2 regions of the Variovorax sp. P2_H12 genome follow, and region 1 is predicted to be linked to the other one. Evidence: riboswitches for the same ligand, from Rfam matches in the RefSeq annotation. Region 1 holds a riboswitch; the other holds the start of a gene.
What was found. Region 1 has a riboswitch for glycine ahead of AC1DYK_RS22530 (FAD-dependent oxidoreductase). Riboswitches for the same ligand answer to the same signal wherever they lie in the genome.
Positions count from the first base shown of each region.

Region 2: linked by a shared signal. The riboswitch ahead of gcvT (glycine cleavage system aminomethyltransferase GcvT) and the one ahead of AC1DYK_RS22530 (FAD-dependent oxidoreductase) in region 1 are both predicted to bind glycine.

Region 1 covers NZ_JBFUFO010000029.1:121,557-127,494, forward strand. Annotated here, with positions in the region: gene AC1DYK_RS22510 (phosphatase PAP2 family protein) at 1-577, opposite strand, end outside; gene AC1DYK_RS22515 (MFS transporter) at 588-2,540, opposite strand; gene AC1DYK_RS22520 (hypothetical protein) at 2,567-3,412, opposite strand; gene AC1DYK_RS22525 (helix-turn-helix domain-containing protein) at 3,538-4,272, shown strand; glycine riboswitch at 4,406-4,512, shown strand; gene AC1DYK_RS22530 (FAD-dependent oxidoreductase) at 4,591-5,829, shown strand; glycine riboswitch at 5,852-5,938, shown strand, end outside.
Region 2 covers NZ_JBFUFO010000025.1:43,992-49,929, forward strand. Annotated here, with positions in the region: gene gcvP (aminomethyl-transferring glycine dehydrogenase) at 1-1,132, opposite strand, end outside; gene gcvH (glycine cleavage system protein GcvH) at 1,158-1,535, opposite strand; gene gcvT (glycine cleavage system aminomethyltransferase GcvT) at 1,599-2,762, opposite strand; glycine riboswitch at 2,811-2,925, opposite strand; glycine riboswitch at 2,944-3,030, opposite strand; gene AC1DYK_RS19210 (hypothetical protein) at 3,074-3,607, opposite strand; gene AC1DYK_RS19215 (TRAP transporter large permease) at 3,694-4,971, opposite strand; gene AC1DYK_RS19220 (TRAP transporter small permease) at 4,968-5,462, opposite strand; gene AC1DYK_RS19225 (TRAP transporter substrate-binding protein) at 5,550-5,938, opposite strand, start outside.

The DNA.
Region 1 (5,938 bases):
GCACGGCAATGACTTCGAGCGCGCCCTGGGTCGGCGCCGGCGTGCCGGGCCGCAGGAACAGCACCGGCGTGGCGAGGCTCAGCAGCACCAGCGTCCAGCTCAGGCGTGGATGCGGCAGGCGGTGCTGCCACCAGAGAAAGGTCCCGCTGACAGCGGCGCCGAGCGCATAGCCGAACACCACTTCCGAGAGCGAATGCGCATCGAGCGCCAGCCGGGTGGCGCCGATGAAGGCGGCGAACAACCATCCGAGCAGTGCTGCGCCCACCCGGACCCGATGCTCCCAGCGCGAGACCACCAACCAGCAGGCCACCGGCCAGACGCTGGCCGCGATCGCGGTGTGGCCGCTGAAGCCGGTGAAATCGAGCGTGACGCTGCCGATGCCCCAGCCGAGGAAGGCGATCTTCGACACCGCGATCAGGGCGCCACCGAGGCCGAACAGCAGCACCCAGAGCACCGCCAGGGGCCGGGTGGCGCCGCGAATGCCGAGCCACACCGCGATCCAGAGCGCGGCGGGCAGCAGAAAACCGCTGTCACCGAACCAGGTGATCGCGTGGAGAATTTGACGGAGGCCGGGCATCGGACGGGCGTCAGCTGCCGAGCAGCACGCTCACGCGCCGCCGCAGGCTTTCGGGCTGCACCTCCACGCGGGGCACCGCGCCGCCGACATGGAGCCCCACGCGGCTGAAGAAGCCGCGCCGGAACGGCCGCACCATCGCGACGTTCTGGCCGGCGCGCGTCTCGACCCGGCTGAAGTACGAGCCCCACAGATTGGTCAGCGCCATCGGGATCACCGGCGGGTCGATGCCTTCGGCGCGGGCAGCGTCCAGGATCTTCATCACGCCGCCCTTGAACGGTTGCAGGCTGCCGTCGCGCGTGATCGCGCCTTCGGGAAAGATGGCGAGCAGGTCACCCTCGCGCAGCACCTGCACGGCCTCCGCGAAGGCCTTCTCGTAGGCCGCCGGGTCTTCCTTCTGGGGCGCGATCGGGATCGCCTTGGCCAACCGGAACAGCCCGCCGAGCACCGGCACGGCGAAGATCCGGTGGTCCATGATGAAGCGGATCGGGCGCGGGCTGGCGGCCATCAGCAGCACCGCGTCGATGAAGCTCACGTGGTTGCACACCAGCACCGCGGGCCCGTCGGCCGGGATGTGCTCCTGGCCCCGGATGTCGAAGCGGTAGACCAGGTGCGACAGCACCCAGGCCACGAAGCGCAGCAGGTATTCGGGAACCAGCATGAAGATGTAGAAAGCGACCACCGCGTTGGCGACGCCGGTGAACAGGAAGATCTGGGGAATCGTGAAGCCACCCTTCAGCAGCGCACCGGCGATGACCGAACTGGCGATCATGAAAAGCGCATTCAGGATGTTGTTGGCCGCGATGATACGAGCCCGGTGCGTGGGCTGGCTGCGCATCTGGATGAGCGCATACATCGGCACGCTGTAGAGCCCCGCGAACAGCGACAGCAGCCCCAGGTCGGCCATCACGCGCCAGTGGGCCGGCTGGGCCGAGAACGCGCCCAGCCCCATCTGCCCCACGGCCGGCAGCGCCCGCGACGCGAAATAGAGATCGATCGCGAACACGCTCATGCCGATGGCGCCCAGCGGCACCAGGCCGATCTCCACCTGGCGCCGGCTCAGCGTCTCGCACAACAGCGAGCCGATGCCGATGCCGACCGAGAACACCACCAGCAGCAGCGAGGCCACCTGCTCGTCGCCGTGCAGCACCTCCTTGGCGAAGCTCGGAAACTGGGCCAGGAAGACCGCGCCGAAGAACCACATCCACGAGATACCCAGCAGCGAGCGGAAGACGACCACGTTGCCGTGCGCCAGCTTCAGGTTGCGCCAGGTTTCGCTGACCGGATTCCAGTTGATCGACAGGCCGGGGTCGGTGGCCGGCGCCAGCGGGATCGCCTGCGCCACCGCCCGTCCGACCAGCGCCAGCAGCAGGCAGGCCACGGCCACCGTGGCATGGCCGACCTGCGGCAGGGCGACCAGCAGGCCTCCCGCGACCTGCCCGAGCAGGATCGCGACGAAGGTGCCCATCTCGACCATGCCGTTGCCCCCGGTGAGCTCGCGCGGCGTGAGCACCTGCGGCAGATAGGCGAACTTGACCGGGCCGAACAGGGTCGAGTGCAGCCCCATCAGGAACACGCAGCCGAGCAGCACGACGGCGTCCGCCCGCAGGAAGCCCCAGGCGGCGATGCCCATGATCGCGATCTCGAGGTTCTTGACGAAGCGGATCATCTTCGTCTTGTCGTACTTGTCCGTGAGTTGCCCCGCGGTGGCGGAGAACAGCAGAAAGGGCAGGATGAACAGGGCGCCGATCGCCAGCCCCGCCATGGCGGGCGACATCCAGGCCAGCTGCAGCTGGTAGGTCACCATCACCGTGAAGGCGAACTTGAACAGGTTGTCGTTGGCGGCGCCGGCGAACTGGGTCCAGAAAAAAGGCGCGAAGCGCCGCTGCCGCAACAAGGCGAACTGGTTGGCGTGGGCGGGCCCCTCGGGCAGGCTGGCGGACGAGACTTCGGAAGGATGGGTCATTCGAATGGGCGCAGCGGTCTGTTGGCTCAGGCCGTCAGGGCGGCGGCCCGCGAATTGTGCCGCAGGGTCTGCCGCCCCATCGCCTGCAGCGCATGCAGCACGGGAAGCGCCGCCAGGGCGGCCGTCAGGTGCTTGAGGCTGTGGCCCGACACCAGCTGCTGCGTCGCCTCGAGGATCGCAGGATCCGCCAGTTCGAACAGCTTGGCGAGCGCATAGAAGAAGACCACTCGGCCGAGCGCGAGGCCGATGGCGCCGGGCACCGGCCGTGCCAGCGCCAGCGCGAGAACCAGCGCCAGGCCGCCGAACTGCACCAACGCCCAAGGCAGCGCGTTGCCGCTGCGATGGCAGACTGCCACTGCCAGCAGCCCGCCGGCGAGCGTGACCCAGGCGGCTGGCCAGCCGGCGCGTGCGCTGACCCGCTCGCAGACAGCGACACCGACCAGCCCCGCGAAAGCCACCGCCATGCCGGCGCGATCCGCCGCCAGCCGCATGGGATCGGGCTGCAGGTGATAGAAGGCCGAGCCGAGTGCGGTGAGGATCAGGCCGGCGAAGAACATCCAGGCGCAATCCAGTGCATCGAAGGGCAGCGGCGCCAGGGCCTGCGGCAGCGGCGCGGCCTCCAGCAGCTCGTCGTGGGCGCGACCGAGCCAGTGCAGCCAGCGCAGGCCCCAGATGCCCACCACCGCGAAAGGCAGGTTGCTCAAGACGTCCATCGCGTTCGGCAGCGCACCCCAGGACCGGCCGTCGGCGAAGGGCGCGCCGCCCAGCGCCGGGTTCGGCACCGCGGGACCGAAGACCGCGGCGACCGATAGCAGCGCGGCGAGCGCCAGCAGTGCACGCTCGCGATGGGAGAGGGACGACGGCAGGGACATGGCAGACTCCGATGGGTGGCTCGACGAGGCGGAATCTAGGTTGTCGACCCCGCGCCGGGCATCGAGAATCGATACGGAGCACTTTTTCACCACTTCGGGTATCGCTTCGCAATACTCCCTCAGACATGAGCACCACCGTCGACCTGGTCAACGCACTCAAGAGCGAACTCAAGACCGCCCGCATGACCTATGCCGACCTGGCCAGATCGCTGGACATGGCGGAATCCAGCGTCAAGCGGATGCTGGCCAAGGGCGACATGCCGCTGACGCGGGTCGACGCGATCTGCCGGGCGCTCAAGATCGACTTCGCGGAGCTGGCCCGCCGGGTGGCGGACGCTCAGCCCCTGCTCAAGGAACTCACCCTCGAGCAGGAGAAGGCGGTGGTCAAGGACAAGAAGCTCCTTCTGCTGGCAATCTGCGTGCTGAGCCAGTGGACGCTGGAGCAGATCGTCGCCGCCTACCGGATCAGCGAGGCCGAGTGCATCGGCTACCTGGTCCAGCTCGACCGGATCGGCATCATCGAGCTGCGGCCGCTGAACCGCTACCGGCTCAAGCTCGCCAAGACCTTCCGCTGGCGTCCGCACGGGCCGGTGATGGATTTCTTCCGCGAAAACGTGGTGCTCGACTACTACCGCGGCGGTTTCGACGGCCCCGCCGAAGGCCTGCTGCTGGTGCACGGCTCGATCAGCAAGTCGCTGGCGCCGGCCTTCCTCGACCGGCTGCAACGGGTCGCGCAGGACTTCGCCCAGCAGCACCAGACCGATCAGAAGCTGTCGCCCAAGGAGCGCGAGGGTTACACGCTGCTGCTGGGCATGCGCAACTGGGAATTCGAGCTGTTCACGCGCCTGCGCCGGGCCTGACGCACACGAAACGGGTTTCCTCGATAAAATCCGGCGAGCAGAAAAGCGGACGCACCCGTCCCACCGATGGCGCAATCTCCCATGAACGCTCAGGTGAATCGCCAGGCGATTCGGCCACTGCCTATTTTTTGATCAATCGCCGACTGGAGAGTCACCACGCCAAGTGGTGCACCGAAGGAGCAAACCCGCTGCCGGGCGCAGCGGGTGAAACTCTCAGGTAACAGAGACAGGGGGAGCGGCAGTCTGAACCCCGGGTCTTGCCGCTTTCACAGTAAGCGCTAACGCCCGCCGTTCATGCCATCCCAAAAGGATTCGGACATGCGCGTGGTTGTACTTGGCGCCGGCTTGCTCGGCGTGACTTCGGCCTATTACCTTCAGCAGCTCGGTCATGAAGTGACCGTGGTCGACCGGCACGCGACGCCGGCGGCCAAGGCGCGCGGCCTGGCCGCGGTCGGTGCACATTCGCCCGCAGTGCGGCCCGGACTCGCAGCGCCCCGGACCGCACAACGCTGGACCAAGATGTGCGGCCGCATGCGCCGCCGGCTGGCCGGCCTGATCAACCAGGCCATGGGCACGCCGCCGCCGAAACGCGATCCTCTCGACCATCTCGTGCGCCTGGCCGCCTACAGCCGCAAGAGCGCGCGGGCGCTGCGCGACGAAGATGGCGTGCCGCAGGGCCCGCGGACGGCCGGCCTCCTGAACCTCTTCACCGACCCCGAGGCCTTCCGCGTGCGGACGGCCCGGGCAAGCCATTGGACGGGGCTCGGCTGCGAGGAGCGGCTGCTGTCGGCCGACGAAGCGATCGGCATGGAGCCGGCGCTGAAGGCGATCCGCGGCAAGCTGGCCGGGGCGACCCATGCACTCGAGGATCCGGCGCGCGATCCGACGCAATTCGCGGCCAGCCTGGTGTTCCTGTGCCGTGCGGCGGGCGTGCGCTTCATGACCCGGCACACGGTGGTCTCGCTCAAGGAGCGCGACGGCCGCCTCGACCACGTCGAACTGCTCGATGCCGCCGGCCAGCCCGCCACGCTGCGCGCCCAGGCCTACGTGCTGGCGCTGGGGGCCTCGAGCGTGCCGCACGCCGAGGACCTGGGCATCGACATGCCGCTGCGCTTCCTGCGCGAGTACATCGTCACCATGCCGATCCTGGACCCGGCGAAGGCGCCGCGCATCGCGCTGCGCGACCGGCAAGGCAAGCTGCGCATCACGCGCGTCGAAACGGCGGCCGGCGAGCAGTTGCGGATTCAGGCCGTCGTGCAGGCCGGGCTCGACGAGACGGCCGAGCCCGACTCGGACCGCTTCCAGGCGATCGTGCGCCGCACCGAGATGCTGCTGCCCGGCGTCGCCGACGCCAAGCAGGCCCGTTTCGAGACCGCCATGCATGCGGTCAGCACCAACCGGCTGCCGATGATCGGCAAGACGCGCTTGCCCAACCTGTTCCTGAATACCGCGCCCGGCACCAGAACCTGGATCCATGCCTGCGGCGCGGGCAAGTCGATCGCGCGCATCGTCAGCGGCCTGCGGCCCGAGCTCGATTTCGCCTTCCGGCGCCCCTAGGCCGGCGCTGCGCCGCTACAATCCGCACTCTGCAGGAGAGCGGGCCCACGGGCCCCACCGAAGGCGCAAACTCCCATAAACGCTCAGGTCGGCTCACAAGATGAGCCTG
Region 2 (5,938 bases), on a different contig from region 1:
TCAGCAGGGCGACGCGCTGCGCGATGCGGCGCAGGCCTTCGGGTCCATGGTAGACGGCGTACATGCTCGCCACCACCGCGGGCAGCACCTGCGCGGTGCAGATGTTCGAGGTCGCCTTCTCGCGCCGGATGTGCTGCTCGCGCGTCTGCAGCGCCAGCCGGTAGGCCGGCTGGCCGTGCGCGTCGACGCTGACGCCCACCAGCCGCCCGGGCAGCGAGCGCTTGAATTCGTCGCGGCAGGCCAGGTAGGCCGCATGCGGGCCGCCGTTGCACATCGGCATGCCGAAGCGCTGGGTGGTGCCGCAGACGATGTCCGCATCCCATTCGCCCGGCGGCGCCAGCAGCGTCAGCGCCAGCAGGTCGGCCGCGACGCAGAAGGCGGCCTCGCACTGGTGCGCGTGGCCGGCCAGCGGGCGCAGGTCGTGCACCTGGCCGGTGGTGGCCGGGTATTGCGCGAGCGCGCCGAAGAAGCCGCCGCTGGCCATCAGGTGCGGCAGCGTCTCGGAGGCGGTGCTGACCTTGACCTCGATGCCCAGCGGCGCGGCGCGCGTGCGGATCACCTCGATGGTCTGCGGATGGCAGTCGCCCGACACCAGGAACACGTTGCTCTTGCTCTTGACGCTGCGCCGGGCCAGCGTCATCGCCTCGGCCGCCGCGGTGGCCTCGTCGAGCATCGAGGCGTTGGCGATCGCCATGCCCGTGAGGTCGCAGACCATGGTCTGGAAATTGACCAGCGCCTCCATGCGGCCCTGCGAGATCTCGGCCTGGTAGGGCGTGTAGGCGGTGTACCAGGCCGGGTTCTCGAGCACGTTGCGCAGGATCACGCCGGGCGTGTGGGTGCCGTAGTAGCCCTGGCCGATGAAGTTCCTGGCCACCTTGTTCTTGGCGGCGATCGCCTTCAGCTCGGCCAGCGCATCGGCTTCGGTGATCGGCGGCGCCAGCCGCATCGGCCGGCGCCGGCGGATGGCCGGCGGCACGATGCCGTCGATCAGTTCGGCTCGCGTGGCCGAGCCGACGGCGGCGAGCATGCGGACTTCGTCCTCGGCTTCGATGCCGATGTGGCGCGCGATGAATTCTTCGGCGTTCTGGAGTTCGCTGAGCGAGGGGGAAGTGGGCAGCACGGGCGTCGGCATGGAAGGGTCCGGTCGGGCGTAGGGGTCAGTTGTCGGCGGAGAATTTCGCGTAGGCGGTTTCGTCGAGCAGCGGCTCGAGCTGCGCGGGGTCGCTCACGCGCACCTTGAAGAACCAGCCGGCATCCATTGGTGCGCTGTTGGCGAGCGAGGGATCGGCGCGCAGCGCCTCGTTGACCTCGGTGATTTCGCCCGACACCGGCATGAACACGTCGGCCGCAGCCTTGACCGACTCGACCACGCCGGCGACATCGCCCTGGGCGAAGCTCTTGCCGACTTCGGGCAGGTCGACGAAGACCACGTCGCCGAGGGCGTCCTGCGCATGCACCGTGATGCCGACCGTGACCAGCGCCGCGTCGGCTTCCTGCCGCACCCACTCGTGGTCCTTGGTGTACTTGAGGCTCATGAAAAACTCCTTGAAAAGTGTCTGGCTTGAAGAAATCGAGAAATCGAGAAATCGGGGGAGGCCTCAGCCCCGGTGGTAGCGCGCGGGAACGAAGGGCAGGGTGCTCACTTCCATCGGCACCGGCTTGCCGCGCACGATGGCCTGGATCCGTGTTCCGGGCTCGGCATAGGCCAGCGCGACGTAGCCCATCGCGACCGGCCGGTCGACGGTCGGGCCCAACAGTCCGCTGGTGACCTGGCCGATGGCCAGGCCGCCCTCGAAGGATTCGAGCATCGTGCCGTCGCGCACCGGAATGCGTTCCAGTGCCACCAGGCCGACCCGCTTGCGCTTGAGTGTCTCGTGGTCCAGGTGGCCGGCCGCGCCGTTGGCGGCGGTGAGCTGCGCCAGCACCCTGGCCGCGCCGGGGAAGCCGCCTTCGCGTGCGCCGCCCGTGCGCCGCACCTTCTGGATCGCCCAGCCGAGTGAGGCCTCGACCGGCGTGGTGCCAGCGTCGATGTCGCTGCCATAGAGGCACAGGCCGGCTTCCAGCCGCAGCGAGTTGCGCGCGCCCAGGCCGATCGGCTTCACTTCGGGCTGGGCCAGCAGCAGGCGGGCCAGTGGCTCGGCGTCGCGGGCGGCGACCGAGATCTCGAAACCGTCCTCGCCGGTGTAGCCGCTGCGCGTCACGAAGGCCGCGATGCCGCCGATCTGCACCGTGCCGCCGGTCATGAAGACGAAGCGCTCGATGCCGGGCGACAGGCGCGCCAACGCGGCCGCGGCCTGCGGCCCCTGGAGCGCCAGCAGCGCGTGGTCGGGCATCGGCAGCACCTGGCAGCGCTGGCCGATCCGGGCCGTGATGTGCGCGATGTCGGCCTGCTTGCAGGCGCCGTTGACGATCACGAACAGCGAATCCTGGCCTTCGTTGAAGAACATCAGGTCGTCGAGGATGCCGCCTTCGTCGTTCAGCAGCAGCCCATAGCGCTGCTTGCCGGGCGCCAGGCCGATCACGTCGACCGGCATCAGGCTCTCGAAGGCGGCGGCGGCATCGGGCCCGGCCAGGCGCAGCTGTCCCATGTGGGAGATGTCGAACAGGCCGGCGGCCTCGCGCGTGTGCTTGTGCTCGGCCATCAGGCCGGCGGGGTATTGCACCGGCATCGCGTAGCCGGCAAAGGGCACCATGCGGGCGCCGAGCTCCAGGTGGAGGCCGTGGAGCGGGGTCTTCTGCAGATCGTCGGATGCGGCGGCCAAGGGCGTATCTCCAAAGGGGCAGTCTAGTTCCATGGCGAGAAGCCATGGGCCACCCCTGCTGTCCGCTTTACCTGAGAGATTCGCCCCACGATCGGGGTTTGCTCCTTCGGTGGACGGACCGGCGCGACTGCGCGACGAACCGCCTCTCTCCAGCAAGGAAACGCCCGGGAACGGGCGCTTCGTCAGTCCTTTTGCCTGAGCGTTCGGGCCCGTGTTTCGAGGGACCTGCGCCTTCGGCGGTCCCATGGTGGCGGGACGCTCTCCTGACCGGGCGAGTGTAAGGGAATCGGCGGCCACCCGGCCGGCGTTTTTCAGTGCACGGCCGTCGAAGGCAGCAGCCGGTCGATGCGCTCGCGGATCGACTCGGCGCGTTCGGTGCCCGCTGCCTGTTCGATTTCGTCCAGCATCGCGCCCGCCACGGCCAGCATCGCGGTGCGGTCGCGGGCCTCCCGCAGCAGCTCGCGAAAGCGGTCGGCCAGCAGGGGATCGCGCCGCACGAACATGCGTTCGCACAGATCGAAAAGGAACATGCGCGTGGTGGCGAGCGAGCGCTTGCCGTCGAAGGCATCGGCCGCGGCCGGCGCGGGGTCGGCCGGCTGTTGCTGCTCCGGCGCCGGCACCGGCACGCGGTCGTGCGCCAGGGGGCCGCGATCCAGGAGGTAGCCTTCGCGCACCAGATGCAGCGCGACACGCCCGGCTTCGTCCCGGCCGCCGAACAGCTGGCCGAAGTCGGTCACCGACCGCTGGCCATCGGCCATCAGCAGCAGGGCGCGTTCGCGCTGGCCCAGGCTGCGGCAGCCGGGGCGGAGTTCATGGCGCGCCTTGTCGGTCTTGATGAGGAACATGGGATGCTGCGGCGTTCGGTGGTCGAGCGCCGCAGCATGGGCCTCTTGCGTGACGGCTTCGTGAAACCGTCCGCATCGGTGGGGTGCTACTTCGAGTAGACCAGGTCGCGCAAGCCGAGCGAGATGCCGGGCACGTAGGTGACCACCATCAGGCAGGCCAGGATCACCAGCACGAACGGGATGAGGTACGGCACGATGCGGTCGAGCGAGATGCGCGCCACGGTGCAGGCCGCGAACAGATTGACGCCGAAGGGCGGCGTGATCATGCCGAGCGCCAGGTTCACCACCATGACCAGCCCGAAGTGCACCGGATCGATGCCGAAGTGCATCGCCACCGGCGCCAGGATCGGCGCCAGCACGATGATCGCCGCGCTGGTCTCGATGAACATGCCGATCACGAACAGGGCGGCATTGACACCGAGCAGGAACATCGCCGGCGACTGCAGCACCTCCTGCAGCCAGCGGCCGATGGCGTCGGGCACGCCGGCGCGCGTGATCAGGAAGGCGAACAGCCCGGCGTTGGCGATGATGAACATGATCACCGACGAGGACACCACCGACTTGCGCAGCACCGCATAGAGTTCGGCCGGCCGGATCTCGCGGTAGATCAGCGTGCCGACGATCAGCGCGTACAGCACGGCCACCGCCGACGCCTCGGTGGGCGTGAAGATGCCGCCGTAGATGCCGCCGAGGATGATCACCGGCATCAGCAGCGCCCAGCCGGCGCGCCAGGTGGCGGTGCCGACGCCGAGCCGGCCGTCGCCGTCGTTCTTGCCCAGTCCCTTGAACTTGCAGTAGACGTAGACGAAGGCCATCAGGGCCAGGCTGATCAGGATGCCCGGGCCGAAGCCGGCGATGAACAGCTCGCCGATCGAGACCTCGGCGCTGACGCCGTAGAGGATCATCGGGATCGAGGGCGGGATGATCACGCCGAGTTCGGCGCTGGTGGCCTGCAGCGCGGCGGCGTAGCCCACCGGGTAGCCGTGCTTGATCAGCGCCGGGATCAGGATCGCGCCGATCGCGAAGGTGGTCGCCACCGAGGAGCCCGACACCGCGGCGAAGATCATGCAGGTCAGCACGCAGGTCATGGGCAGGCCGCCCTGCACGCCGCCCACCAGGCTCTTGGCGAAGTCGACCAGGCGGCGCGAGATGCCGCCGGTCTCCATCAGGTTGCCGGCCAGGATGAAGAAGGGAATGGCGGCGAGCGGAAACTTGTTGATCGCGTTGAACATCTCCTTGACGGAGATCAGCATGTTCGCGTTGGAGGCCTGGATGCCGAGCACCGAGGCCAGGCCGATGGAAACGGCGACGGAGATGGTGAGTGCGAAGCACACCACCATGGTCGTGATCATCACGGGGGTCATTGAGCGGTTTCCAGTTCGTTGCGCTTCGGGTCGATCAGGTTGGCGATGATGCCGATCACGCAGAACAGCCCGCCCACCGGCAGCGCCAGGTAGGCCCAGAACATCGAGACCGATTCGAGGCCGGCCATCGACTGCACGCTGCCGCGCTGCGCGTAATCCCAGCCCCACCAGATGATGACCGCGATCAGGGCCAGTGCGGCCAGGCACACCACCCAGTCGAGCACGCGGCGGACCTTCGGCGGACTCCAGCGGTAGAGCACGTCGACGCTGACCATCGCGCCCTGGCGGAAGGCGGTCGGGATGCCCAGGAAGACCATCCAGATCAGGCTGATGCGGATCAGGATCTCGGACCATTCGGCCGGTTGTTCGAGCACGAAGCGGGTGACGATCTGGAACACGCCGAGGGCGGAGGCGACCACCAGCATGAAGCAGGCGATCGCCATCGCCAGGCCGGTGGTCCAGCGGTCGAGTGCGAGGAAGGCGGATTTCATGGGCGCATCAGGGGTTCGGACAAAAAAACGCCCGCCAGCGCAGGCTGTGCGGGCGCGTGCGGCCGCGAGGAGTCGCGCGGCGGCCGGTTACTTGACGTCGCGGATCTTGTCCAGGTTGGCCTTGCCGAACTGCTTCTCGAAGTCGGCGTTGACCGGCGCCAGCGCGGCTACGAACTTGGCCTTGTCGACGTTGTCGATGACGGTCATGCCCTTGGCGCGCAGGTCGGCCACGCCCTTGGCATCGTCTTCGTCGACGCGGGCCCGGTTGGCCTTGATGCCTTCCTTGGCGGCGTCGAGGAAGGCCTGCTTGTCGGCGGCGCTGAGCTTGTCGAAGGTGCCCTTGCTCATCAGGAAGATGCAGGGCGAGTAGACGTGGCCGGTCAGCGTGAGGTGTTTCTGCACCTGGTCGAACTTGGCCGAGATGATGACCGGCAGCGGGTTCTCCTGGCCGTCGACCGTGCCCTGCTGGAGCGCGG